Linked DNA regions of Sporomusa sphaeroides DSM 2875. Each later gene encodes a partner of the first gene's protein in a complex. Links are inferred from orthologs where the notes say so. Each region holds a gene or a part of one and is shown on either strand. Other genes may lie near its edges.

The links. The genes of interacting proteins can lie anywhere in the genome.
Region 2: the proteins of secG (region 1) and secY are in contact, whole or in part, in a crystal structure (PDB 5AWW), measured with the Thermus thermophilus proteins. The link is inferred for Sporomusa sphaeroides DSM 2875 from one-to-one orthologs. Residues at the interface, in WP_223903268.1 of Thermus thermophilus: Tyr5, Ile9, Tyr12, Leu13, Ala16, Leu19, Val20, Val23, Leu24, Gln26, Glu27, Pro28, Gln30, Gly31, Ala32, Asp34, Leu35, Met36, Gly37, Gly38, Ser39, Ala40, Asp41, Leu42, Phe43, Ala45, Arg46, Val48, Tyr53, Thr56; in WP_096411648.1 of Thermus thermophilus: Leu14, Gln16, Arg17, Phe20, Ile34, Pro35, Pro37, Ile72, Arg108, Arg109, Asn112, Gln113, Arg116, Ile117, Ile120, Pro145, Gly146, Trp147, Phe152, Phe155, Val156, Val159, Thr160, Val162, Ala163, Gly164, Ala166, Leu167, Trp170, Glu173.

What each region holds. Positions count from the first base shown.
Region 1 is NZ_CP146991.1:3,202,891-3,210,454, forward strand. The notes cover bases 2,473-5,251. They hold secG (preprotein translocase subunit SecG), read right to left. Parts: upstream 4,088-5,251; coding sequence 3,857-4,087; downstream 2,473-3,856. Other genes in these bases: SPSPH_RS15010 (sodium-translocating pyrophosphatase), read right to left, coding at 2,473-3,773; SPSPH_RS15020 (hypothetical protein), read right to left, coding at 4,309-4,518; eno (phosphopyruvate hydratase), read right to left, coding at 4,547-5,251. In the rest of the region: SPSPH_RS14995 (PaaI family thioesterase), read right to left, coding at 1-35; SPSPH_RS15000 (alpha/beta hydrolase), read right to left, coding at 85-819; SPSPH_RS15005 (gamma-glutamyl-gamma-aminobutyrate hydrolase family protein), read right to left, coding at 848-1,576; more of SPSPH_RS15010, read right to left, coding at 1,767-2,472; more of eno, read right to left, coding at 5,252-5,833; gpmI (2,3-bisphosphoglycerate-independent phosphoglycerate mutase), read right to left, coding at 5,853-7,394; tpiA (triose-phosphate isomerase), read right to left, coding at 7,420-7,564. UniProt on the Bacillus subtilis protein: Involved in protein export. Participates in an early event of protein translocation.
Region 2 is NZ_CP146991.1:524,866-529,517, reverse strand. Bases 1-2,904 are described here. They hold secY (preprotein translocase subunit SecY), read right to left. Parts: upstream 2,129-2,904; coding sequence 872-2,128; downstream 1-871. Other genes in these bases: rpsE (30S ribosomal protein S5), read right to left, coding at 2,816-2,904; rpmD (50S ribosomal protein L30), read right to left, coding at 2,618-2,803; rplO (50S ribosomal protein L15), read right to left, coding at 2,129-2,569; SPSPH_RS02420 (adenylate kinase), read right to left, coding at 206-859; map (type I methionyl aminopeptidase), read right to left, coding at 1-209. Outside these bases: more of rpsE, read right to left, coding at 2,905-3,316; rplR (50S ribosomal protein L18), read right to left, coding at 3,334-3,702; rplF (50S ribosomal protein L6), read right to left, coding at 3,741-4,292; rpsH (30S ribosomal protein S8), read right to left, coding at 4,316-4,652. UniProt on the Bacillus subtilis protein: The central subunit of the protein translocation channel SecYEG. Consists of two halves formed by TMs 1-5 and 6-10.

The sequences.
Region 1 (7,564 bases):
CCGCAGGCAAAGCACCATTCATCATTTCTGTTCATCAACACACCTCTTCATTTTCCTATATACTATCCAGGTAAACCTGGAATTTTATAGCGTAAAAAATTGACTAATCTCCTGAAAAACAGTGTCACGTTCCCTGTCAAGGGTCACAATGTGACCTGAATTATTAAGCCATACCAGTTTTTTTCCGGTGCTTCCCAGATTATCATAGATATGCTGCGCACTCTCGGGCTTAACCGTGTGTTCTTTCTTTGATTGTACAACCAGTGTCGGTACGGTGATTGAAGGCAATAAGGCGTCAACCTCTTTTATGAGGGCAAGCAGGCTGGATAAGCTGCTGAGTGGCGTTACCTCATAGGTAATCGAATAGTCTTCGCCAATATCCGGCAGGCGCTTGCGCTTCTTGGGAACAAAATCGGTAAACAGGCGATACAAGGGCAGCAGGGGCAGTTGCTTGTTGGCAATATAGATGGGTGTACTAAGAACTGCCAGCCGCCTCAGCGGATATTCACTGGCCAGTTTCAAGGTCAAAAGCCCCCCCATGGACAACCCCACCGCCGAAACACTGCTGCATATTCCCGCTAATAAATGATAACCGTCCTCAACATTGCCATACCAGTGATTCCAGGTTGTTTTCGCCATTTCCCGGGGCGTTGTTCCATGCCCCGGCAGCCGGGGCGCTAATACAGTATAGCCTAACTTATGTAAATATTCTCCTGCCAAGCGCATCTCTGACGGCGCTCCGGTAAAACCATGTACCAAAAGTACACCCTGTTCACCACCAGGCAGAAAAAAAGGTTCAGATCCTGGCATAATAGCCAATTCAAACTCCCCCATTGAACAATTACTACTAGTATTTCCGGCCGGCCGCACTGACAAACGCTTCAAATAATGCAAGCATGGCCGGATTGCTGTCAATCATTAGTTCAGGATGCCATTGAACGCCCACCGCAAAAGCGGCTGTTTCATGCTCAATGGCTTCGATAATTCCATCCTTGGCCCGTGCGCTCACGGTAAGCCCGCGGCCAGCGCTCTTGACGGCCTGATGATGGAAGCTGTTGGTCATAACTTTGTCCCCTAATATCGTGGCTAATTTGCAGCCAGGCTCCAGCAAAACGGTATGTCCGGCATAATCGGCAGGAGAATTCTGGTCATGCTGAATAGTGGCTTCATCTGCCGATAAATGCTGATAAATAGTGCCGCCTGACGCGATGGCCAGCACCTGGCAGCCCCGGCAAATGCCCAGTACCGGCTTATCTGCCTTCAGTGCCAAAGCGACAAGCAGCAATTCATGCGTGTCGCGCTCAGGGATGACTTTACCCAGTGCCGGCACCGGCTCTTCCCCAAACAGCTGTGGCTGCATATCGCCACCTCCGGTGAGCAGCAGGCCGTCCATTGCAGCCAGTTGTTGCTCAATGGCTGACTGCTCGGTAATAATTGGCAGCAACACAGGCACCCCGCCGGCGCTAAGTATCGACCGGACATAGGCATCACTGACAAATTGCCGTTTGGTGCCGGCCATGATCCCGCCTTCTGTCACAAACTGGTTGGCAGTAATACCAATCAGCGGTTTGCGCATATCGCTTCACCTCACCACCTATTTTACTTATACTATTATACCATTATCTCCCACAGAAAGAAAACAAACGCGAGAAGCGGTTTTACTTTTGGCATCGCCCCGTAAGCAGAAAACCAAGTTATTAGGAGAGAAGTTCCTTTAGATTAAAAAAACGCCAAGCTACAATAGCTTGGCGTTTCATCATTAGATTTTAGAAGAAAAGCAGCGGAGCAATAATAAGTGAAATAGTACCGGCAACTTTAATCAGCGGGTTCATGGCAGGACCGGAAGTATCTTTGAACGGGTCACCAACCGTGTCGCCGATAACTGCGGCAGCATGGGCAGGAGTACCTTTACCGCCTAATTTGCCTGTCTCAATCCATTTCTTGGCATTGTCCCAGGCGCCGCCGGCGTTGGACATAAAGAGAGCCAGCAGCACACCGGCAGCAGTAGCACCGGCCAGGAAGCCTGCCAGCGCTTTCGCGCCAAGTACGAAACCAACCAGAATCGGAGAACCTACGGCAAAGAGACCAGGCAGCATCATTTCACGGATAGCGGCTTTAGTGCTGATATCCACGCAGCTGGCATAGTCAGGACGGCCTGTGCCTTCCATAATGCCGGGGATTTCACGGAACTGACGGCGAACTTCACCAATCATTTCAAAGGCAGCTTTACCAACTGCTTCCATAGTAAAAGCACACACCAGGAACGGCAGGGTCGCGCCCAGGAAGATACCAATAATAACAGCCGGTTCGGTCAGGTTGATTACCAGATGGCCATTAACCAGAAGACCGGACAGTTTGGGGTTTTTAGCTATTTCTTCACCAAACGCGGTGAACAAGGCCAGGGCGGTAAGCGCCGCCGAGCCAATGGCAAAACCTTTGGCAATAGCCGCAGTGGTGTTACCAACCGCATCCAGCTTGTCAGTGGTTTTACGGATTTCAGGTCCAAGTTCAGCCATTTCGGCAATACCACCGGCATTATCGGCTACCGGACCGAAGGAGTCAACAGCAACAACCATGCCTGCTGTGCACAGCATGCCCATGGCTGCCATAGCAATACCATAGATACCGGCTGCACTGTAGGCAACCCAGATAGCAACGGCAAATACCAGCATCGGCAGTGCGGTACTTCTCAGACCGCAGGCAATACCGGCAATAACGTTGGTAGCCGGACCGGTTTGGGAAGCATCGGCAATGTGTTGTGTGGGAGGCTTGTTATTGGAAGTATAGTATTCGGTAATAGCGCCAACAAGTACGTTAACCGCCAGACCGCAAATAACCGCAATCGTAATGCCCATAGCCTGAGCCGGGAACATCATGCTGGCAAAACCATAGGTAGCAAAAGCCACCAGGATATTGGTGCCCCAGATACCTCTGTTTAAGGCCGCCTGAGGGTCGCCGTCTTCACTGGTTCTAACCAGGAAGGTGCTGACAATGGATGCAAAAATACCGGCCGCACCGATAACCAGCGGGAACAGTACACCATTGATATCGCCTTTGAACACAGTTTGACCGATAAGCATAGCGGCAATAGCGGTAGCCGCATAGGATTCGAATAGGTCGGCACCCATGCCGGCGGTGTCGCCAACATTATCACCGACATTGTCAGCAATAACAGCCGGATTACGGGGATCATCCTCCGGAATGCCTGCTTCTACCTTACCGACCAGGTCAGCGCCAACGTCGGCTGCTTTGGTAAAGATACCGCCGCCGACACGGGCAAAGAAAGCGATAGCACTTGCGCCAAACGCAAAGCTGTTAATAACAACAGGGTCTTTGAAGATTATGTATAGACCGGATACACCTAAAAGTCCTAAACCGGCAACCGACATACCCATTACCGCACCGGCGCGGAAAGAAACACTCAGCGCCTTGTTCAGGCTGTGACGGGCCGCTTCGGTGGTACGGGCGTTGGATTTGGTGGTTGAGGTCATACCCACATAACCGGCAATGGCCGAACAAACGGCACCTACCAGAAAGGATACAGCCAATTTGTAACCGTCGATGTAAAATAGAATTAAGAAAATAACGATAGTAAACGGAATAAGTGTTTTGTACTGACGATTAAGGAAGGCCATAGCACCTTCAAAAATAGCCTGAGAGATGTCCTGCATTTTTTGATTGCCAGGGCTTTCTCTTAAAACGCTGGCCATCAAATACGCAGCAAAAGCCAGTGCGACAATACCTGCCACCGGCGCAAAGTACAATAAATCCATTGTTAACTTTTCCTCCTTTGAAATAAACCCCTCAAAAATACCCCAATATGCCGGATAGTATCCAGCCATTGAGGTTAGTGACGCTACTGCATCAATTTAACCAAAATCAATGTTACTATTCCAAACAAAGTGGCGAGGATAATGGTTGCCTTTGCCAGAATTCCATCAAGGCCCTTACCTTTACCACCGAAAATAGATTCGGCTCCCCCGGCAATCGAACCCGATAAACCCGCGCTCTTCCCCGACTGCAACACTACAACGGCAATTAATGCAATCGAAAGTATGCCTTCCAAAATCATCAGTCCTGTTATCACTTCTTAACCCCCCTCACGACTGATACCGTTATTTCTTGTTGCCAAATCACGTTGCCAAGGCATAACAACATTCTAACACACTCCAGGATGCTTGACAATTATCTAGTCGATTTTTTCACATATTTGCTACAATATTTTACCCAAAATTTTCAAAAATAAACAGCCGGGGGTACCGGCTGTCTTTCCATACTGTTTTACGCCTTAACGGAGGTGAGAACCGGTTAGGGAAAATCGGGATGCAGGTCGGCGTTAACGACATGCGTATTCATGCGGCTGGTGCAGCCAAACCGGCCTTCCTGCTGCTGAATGACTTCCATATTGGAACTGCCGCAATGCTCGCAGATATGCTTATTCAGGCACTCCATCAAATCTTCTTCACACTCATACAGATAACCGCAGTCACTGCATCGAATAAAATATCCCTTCGGCATAATGAGTTCACCTCCTTCCGGCGCGAACTTATCTTAGGTTATAAAAGACCTTGCGGCCGCGATACTGAGCAAGATCACCCAATTGCTCTTCAATCCGGAGCAATTGATTGTATTTTGCCACCCGGTCGGTACGGGCCGGAGCACCGGTTTTAATTTGACCGGCATTAACGGCTACGGCAATATCGGCAATAGTGGCATCCTCGGTTTCACCCGAACGGTGGGAGATAACACAAGTGTAGCCGGCCCGCTTCGCCATTTCGATAGTGTCAAAGGTTTCGGTCAGGGTGCCGATTTGATTTACTTTAACCAAAATGGAGTTAGCGGTTCTGGTGGCAATTCCCTGGCTCAGGCGCTCGACATTGGTTACAAATAAATCGTCGCCGACCAGCTGCACTTTGCCGCCCAAACGTTCTGTCAGCAGCTTCCAGCCATCCCAATCGTCTTCAGACATTCCGTCTTCAATCGAAATGATCGGATATTTTTCAACTAACTGACTATAGTATTCCACCATTTCAGCCGGAGTTTTCACAACACCTTCGCCTTCGAGATGGTAATTTCCGTCTTTAAAAATTTCCGTGGCAGCCACATCAAGTCCCAGCATAATTTGTTCACCCGGTTTGTAACCGGCAGCTTCAATCGCCTCAATGATAACTTTAAGCGCTTCTTCATTGGAAGACAGATTCGGAGCAAAACCGCCTTCATCGCCGACAGCAGTAGCTAAACCGCGGCTGCCAAGCACTTTTTTGAGACTGTGATAAATTTCCGAACCCATGCGGAGAGCTTCGGCAAAGCTGTCTGCGCCTACCGGCAAAATCATGAATTCCTGAACATCGACATTATTGTCGGCATGTTTGCCGCCGTTGAGGATGTTCATCATCGGCACCGGCACTTCTTTGGCGTTAGCGCCGCCGAGGTATTGATACAGGGTAAGCCCGGAAGCGGCTGCCGCTGCTTTAGCTACCGCCATGGATACGCCCAGAATGGCGTTAGCGCCTAACTTGGCTTTGTTGGGTGTACCGTCAAGTTCCAGCATGGCTTGGTCAATACCGATTTGGTCAAGCGCATCCATGCCGATAATTTCCGGAGTAATAATTTCGTTTACATTCTCGACAGCCTTCAGTACGCCTTTTCCCTGATAACGGCTTTTATCACCGTCACGCAGTTCCACCGCTTCATAAGCGCCGGTGGATGCCCCTGAAGGAACAGCGGCGCGGCCCATGGTGCCGTCTTCTAACAGTACATCGACTTCTACGGTCGGATTGCCGCGGGAATCCATAATTTCTCTGGCTAAAACATCAACAATGGTTGTAGACATGTGTTTTCCTCCTGCATATTTATTTGGCTAACAGACTTTTGCCGGTCATTTCCGCCGGCTGAGCAATACCGGCCAGCGCTAAAATCGTCGGGGAAATATCGGCCAGGATCCCCTCACGCAGGCTGGCGCCCCGGTGGGCTTCCGAAACCAGAATAAAGGGCACCCGGTTGGTGGTGTGGGCGGTAAAGGCTTCCCCGGTTACCGGATCACGCATAACCTCCGCATTGCCGTGGTCGGCCGTAATCAGCGTAATCCCGCCCCGTTCGCGCATCGCCCCGGCCACGCGGCCGACACACTGGTCAACCGTTGTTACCGCACTGGTCGCGGCCTCCAGCACACCGGTATGGCCTACCATATCGCCATTGGCATAGTTAAGAATGATAAGGTCATATTTACCGGATTTTATGGCGTCAACTACCTTGTCGGTAACTTCAGGTGCGCTCATTTCCGGCTGTAAATCATAGGTGGCTACTTTCGGTGAAGGAATAAGCAGCCGTTCTTCGCCGGCAAAAGGCTGTTCCTCGCCGCCATTAAAGAAGTAGGTAACATGAGCATATTTTTCCGTTTCGGCAATACGCAGTTGAGTATAACCGGCCCGGCTGAATACTTCGCCCAGGGTATTGGCCGTGTGAGCCGGAGGAAAGGCCACCGGCAAGGCCAGCGTCTCGTCATACTGGGTCATTGTCACAAAGTAGAGCGGCAGGTCCTCCTGGGTCCGTTCAAATCCTTCAAACGCGGCATCCTTTAAGGCATGACTGAGTTGGCGGGCCCGGTCGGGACGGAAGTTGAAGAAGATGACGCCGTCTCTGGGTTTTATCCCGCAATAGCCGCAACCGGCAACCACGGTCGGTTCTACAAATTCATCGGTTATGCCGGCTTTATAGGAGGCTTCGACGGCTTCGACGGCGGTGGGAGCCTGGGCGCACTGGCAATAAACCAGTGCCTGGTATTCTTTGCTGGTGCGCTCCCAGCGCTGGTCCCGGTCCATGGCATAGTAGCGCCCGGAGATGGTGGCAATAGCGCCAACGCCGATTTCCGCCATCTTGGCTTCCAGCTCTTTAATATAGGTAACAGCACTGGAGGGGGGCACATCCCGCCCGTCCAGAAAGGCGTGAACATAGACCTTGGTTATCCCCTGTCGTTTGGCTAATTCCAGCAGGGCGTACAAATGGTTGATATGACTGTGTACGCCGCCGTCGGAAAGCAGGCCCATGAGATGCAGCGTCCCGTCCGAAGCTTTGGTTTGTTCACAAACCTTGACAAACACCGGATTATGAAAAAAATCACCGTCCCGGATAGATTTGCTGATACGGGTAAGCTCCTGATAAACAACGCGGCCTGCCCCGATATTCAGGTGACCTACTTCGGAGTTGCCCATCTGCCCTTCCGGTAAACCAACCGCCTCACCGGAACAAACAAGGGCAGTATTGGGATACATTTCGGTTAACAGCTTAATATGCGGGGTACCGGCTTTGGCAATAGCGTTGTATTCATCATCAACACGGCCAATACCCCAGCCATCCATTATAATCAGCGCAATGGGGGAAGAAAGTTTAGCCACGTTTATTCTCCTTTATTCATAAGGTCTAGGCTTTCCCCGAAAACATCACCAGCTTGCTGAAAGAATCTGCTTCCAGACTCGCTCCGCCAACCAGGGCGCCGTCAATGTCAGGTTGGGCCATAAGTTCAGCTATATTGTCCGGTTTGACGCTGCCGCCATATTGAATACGC
Region 2 (4,652 bases), 2.7 Mb from region 1 along the record:
GAGGCGCAGATATTGCCGGGGAAGCCGTGATAGCCTTTAAATGCCGGCGTTGCACCCTTGCTTTTAATATACTGCTCAGCAATCCTGTCAAGTTCAAGCGTAGTGACATCAGGTTGCGCCGCTTTTTTTATTTCTGCAAGCGTTTCGGCCACTATTCGCCCGGCATCACGCAGGTAATTAAGTTCCCTTTGTGACTTTAAGATAATCATACTTGGCCGCCTCGCAAGCTGCCGACAATATCATTTAGAACATCGTCAATCGGTTGAAGCCCGTTAATTTCGGTATATAGTCCCTTATCCTGATAATACTCAATCAGTGGCTGGGTTTGCGCTTGATATACCGATAAGCGGTTGACTACCGTTTCTTCCGTATCATCAGCCCGCTGGTACAGTTCGCCATTACATTTGTCACAAACGCCGCTTTTTTGCGGAGCATTAAAGGCTACATGATACGTAGCACCGCAGCTTTTGCAAATCCGGCGGCCGGTCATACGGCCAACCAATTCTGAACTCGGAGCCGTAATATTAATAACCCGGTCAAGCTTAATGGCGAGCTCTGTCAATGTGCGGTCAAGCGCTTCGGCTTGGACAGTGGTACGGGGAAAACCGTCAAGGATAAAACCTGTTTGGCAATCCTCTTTCGCCAGGCGCTCTTTGACAATGCCGATAGTGACACTGTCTGGCACCAGTTGACCCGCATCCATACAGGCTTTAGCCTGTTTTCCAAGCTCGGTGCCTTCTTTAACGGCTGCCCGGAACATATCTCCTGTGGAGATATGGGGAATTTTGAATTTCTCTACCAGTTTGGCCGCCTGGGTGCCTTTACCGGCACCAGGCGGGCCCATTAACAGAATAAACATGACCACTACCTCCTACTTCATGAAGCCTTGATAATGACGCATGAGTACCAGCGCCTCAATTTGCTTCATGGTGTCTAAGGCCACGCCTACTACAATGAGCAGAGCTGTACCGCCAAAATACACTCCCTGGATATTGGTTATGGCTCCGATGAAGTTTGGCAATATGGCGATGATGGCCAAGAATATGGATCCGGCCAGGGTAATTCTGGTCATAATCCGGTCTAAATAATCGGCGGTGGGTTTACCCGGCCTGATGCCCGGAATAAATCCGCCGTGTTTTTTCATGTTCTCTGCCATATCTGATATATTCACAGTAACCGCAGTGTAGAAATACGTAAAGAACACGATTAAGAGCGCATACAAAACTGTTTGTATCGGCGTGCCCCACGCAAACCACTCTGCCACGGTTTTTACCCAGGGTACATTAATAAACTGAGCAATGGTTACTGGGAACATCAGCACAGATGACGCAAAGATTATCGGAATAACGCCCGCTTGATTTACTTTCAGCGGAATGTGAGTAGAATGGCCACCATACATTTTCCGGCCAACTACCCGTTTGGCATACTGAACAGGAATTCTGCGCTGGCCTTGCTGTATTGCGATAACAAATACAATCATGGCCAAACCAATTATTAAGAACAATAGCAGACTAAATATACTAATTGTTCCGGCACTCAAATACTCAAACATCGTATAGATGCCACCCGGCAGGCTTGATACGATACCGGCAAAGATAATAAGCGAGATACCGTTCCCAATCCCTTTATCGGTGATTTGCTCACCCACCCACATTAGGAACGTCGTTCCTGCGGTCAGGGTAATCGCCACAAGAAGGATGGAGCCAACCCCGGGGTTGATGATAGCTACTTTTAGGCCAAAGGCCATACCAATGGCTTGGATAAAACCAAGCACAACAGTACCATAGCGGGTAATTTGGGTAATTTTTTTACGACCTTCATCGCCTTCTTTGGACCATTGCTCAAATTTCGGTACAACTACGGTGAGTAGCTGCATGATAATCGAGGCATTGATATAGGGCGTTATGCTCATCGCAAAAATTGAAAACTTGCTGAGAGCACCACCTGAAAACATATCCAGAAGCCCAAACAGATTACCTTGAGTAAACAGCTGCTCGATGACAGAGGCATTCACTCCCGGTACCGGGATATGTGTGCCTAAGCGAAACACCAGGAACATAATTAAGGTAAATACTACCTTTTGCCTCAGTTCGGTAATCTTTAAAACGTTCGAGAGCCCTGCCAGCAATTAAATCACCTCGACAGAACCGCCGGCTGCCTGAATTTTTTCAGCGGCCGACTTAGTAAAGCCATTGGCTTTTACTGTTAGAGCCTTGTTAAGCTCGCCATTGCCTAAGATTCTAAGACCGTCAAGCACTTTTTTGATTACACCAGCTTCTACCAATGCCTCAAGATCAACCACCGTTCCGTTATCAAAGCGGTTGAGTACAGCTACGTTAACTTCGCTGTATTCTTTGGCAAATATATTGGTGAAGCCACGTTTGGGCAATCTTAAGTACAAGGGCTTTTGGCCGCCTTCAAAACCAGGACGCACACCGCCGCCGGCACGGGCTTTTTGACCTTTGTGGCCTTTACCGGAAGTTTTACCAAGACCGGAACCAAGTCCACGGCCTACACGGGTGCGAACTTTTTTTGAACCAGGCGCTGGAGCTAATTCATGTAATTTCATTAACAGCACCTCCTTGAACTAGTATATTGGCTAACGCCATTTTGTAATTTATTCAGCTACTTCTGCTACAGTAACAAGGTGTTCTACTTTGCGAACCATGCCTCTGATTACCGCATTATCTTCCTGTACGACCGAGCTGTTGGTTTTCTTGAGACCTAAAGCTTTTACGGTTGCGCGTTGGTCTTCGGGTCTGCCAATCAAGCTACGGGTCAAAGTAATTTTGATTTTCGCCATGATGTTACCTCCTTAACCCAACAGTTCCTGAACGGTCTTGCCGCGCAGGCTGGCAACTTCTTCAGCGCGTTTAAGTTGGCTAAGGCCGACTATGGTGGCACGTACTACGTTGTTGGCATTAGATGAACCAAGTGATTTGGTTAAGATATCTTTAATACCAGCAAGTTCAAGCACCGCACGGGCCGGACCGCCGGCAATTACGCCAGTACCTTCGGAGGCAGGCTTTAACAATACCTTGCCTGCGCCAAATTCACCTGTAATTTGATGGGGAATGGTGGTGCCGACAAGAGGAACCTTGATAAGACTTTTTTTAGCGTCTTCTACGCCTTTACGAATAGCTTCCGGTACTTCGGCAGCTTTGCCCAAGCCGAAACCGACATGGCCGTCGCCGTCGCCGACAACTACCAGCGCACTGAAGGAAAAGCGTCTGCCGCCTTTTACTACCTTAGCAACCCGGTTAATGAACACTACTCTTTCTTTAAGGTCAAGACCGGTATAATCAATTCTAGCCACTAATTTCCCTCCTTTTCTTAGAATTCAAGTCCGGCTTCGCGTGCAGCAGCTGCCAGAGCAGCCACGCGGCCGTGATAGATATAGCCGGCGCGGTCAAATACCACTTTAGTGATTCCTTTTTCGAGGGCCCGTTTAGCGATTGCCTCGCCTACAGCTTTGGCTGCATCTGTATTTCCACCGTATTCAACTTTAGCACTGATGTCTTTATCCAGTGTGCTGGCCGCTACTAAGGTAGTACCGGTTTTATCGTTGATAATCTGAGCATAAATATGCTTCAAACTGCGGAATACGTTTAGACGCGGGCGTTCAACGGTGCCAATCAGAGTTTTCCGTGCTCTTAATTGCCGCTTTTGGCGCGCGATGTTTTTGCTTGGTTTACGCAGCAAGGTGTTCACTCCTTTCGCCTAAATTACCTTTTTTGAGTTTATTTCTTGCCTTTACCGCCGGCTTTACCGACTTTGCGGCGGATAATTTCGCCTTCGTATTTGATGCCTTTACCTTTATACGGTTCCGGTTCGCGATAACCGCGAATTTTAGCAGCAAGTGCACCGACCGCTTCTTTATCAATACCGGAGACAACAATCCGGTTAGGTGCGGGAACATCAATGGTGATACCTGTAGGCGGTTCAACTTCCAACGGATGGGAGAAGCCTAAGGTAAGCGCCAGTTTTTGACCAGCTTTAGCAGCACGATAGCCTACACCGGCAATCTCTAAGGTTTTCGCGAAACCCTGGGTTACTCCGGTTACCATATTGCTGACCAACGTCCGGGTCAAACCGTGGAGCGAACGGTGTTGTTTATTATCTGTAGGCCGCTTGACGTTGATGACGCTGCCTTCCAGCTCGATAATCATATCAGGGTGGAGTTGGCGGGTCAGTTCGCCTTTAGGGCCTTTAACTGTTACGAAATTGCTGTCGCCGATGGTTACGGTAACGCCAGCAGGAACAGCTATGGGAGTCCTACCAATTCTAGACATATTGCACCTCCTGTATCACTAGACTACCAAACGTATGCGATTACTTCGCCGCCCAGACCTTCTTTACGAGCGGTTTTATCGCTCATGATGCCTTTTGATGTTGAGATAATCGCAATCCCGAGACCACCCAGTACGCGCGGCAACTGTTCTTTCTTAGCATAAACGCGAAGACCGGGCTTAGAAATGCGCTTGATTCCTGTAATTACTTTTTCGCGATTTGGGCCGTATTTTAGGCTAACCCGCAGCATTCCCTGCTTGCCATCTTGGATCATGTCGTAATCTTTAACAAAACCTTCGTCTTTCAGGATTTGGACTACGGCTTGTTTAATTTTCGATGCCGGAATCTCGACTTTATCGTGA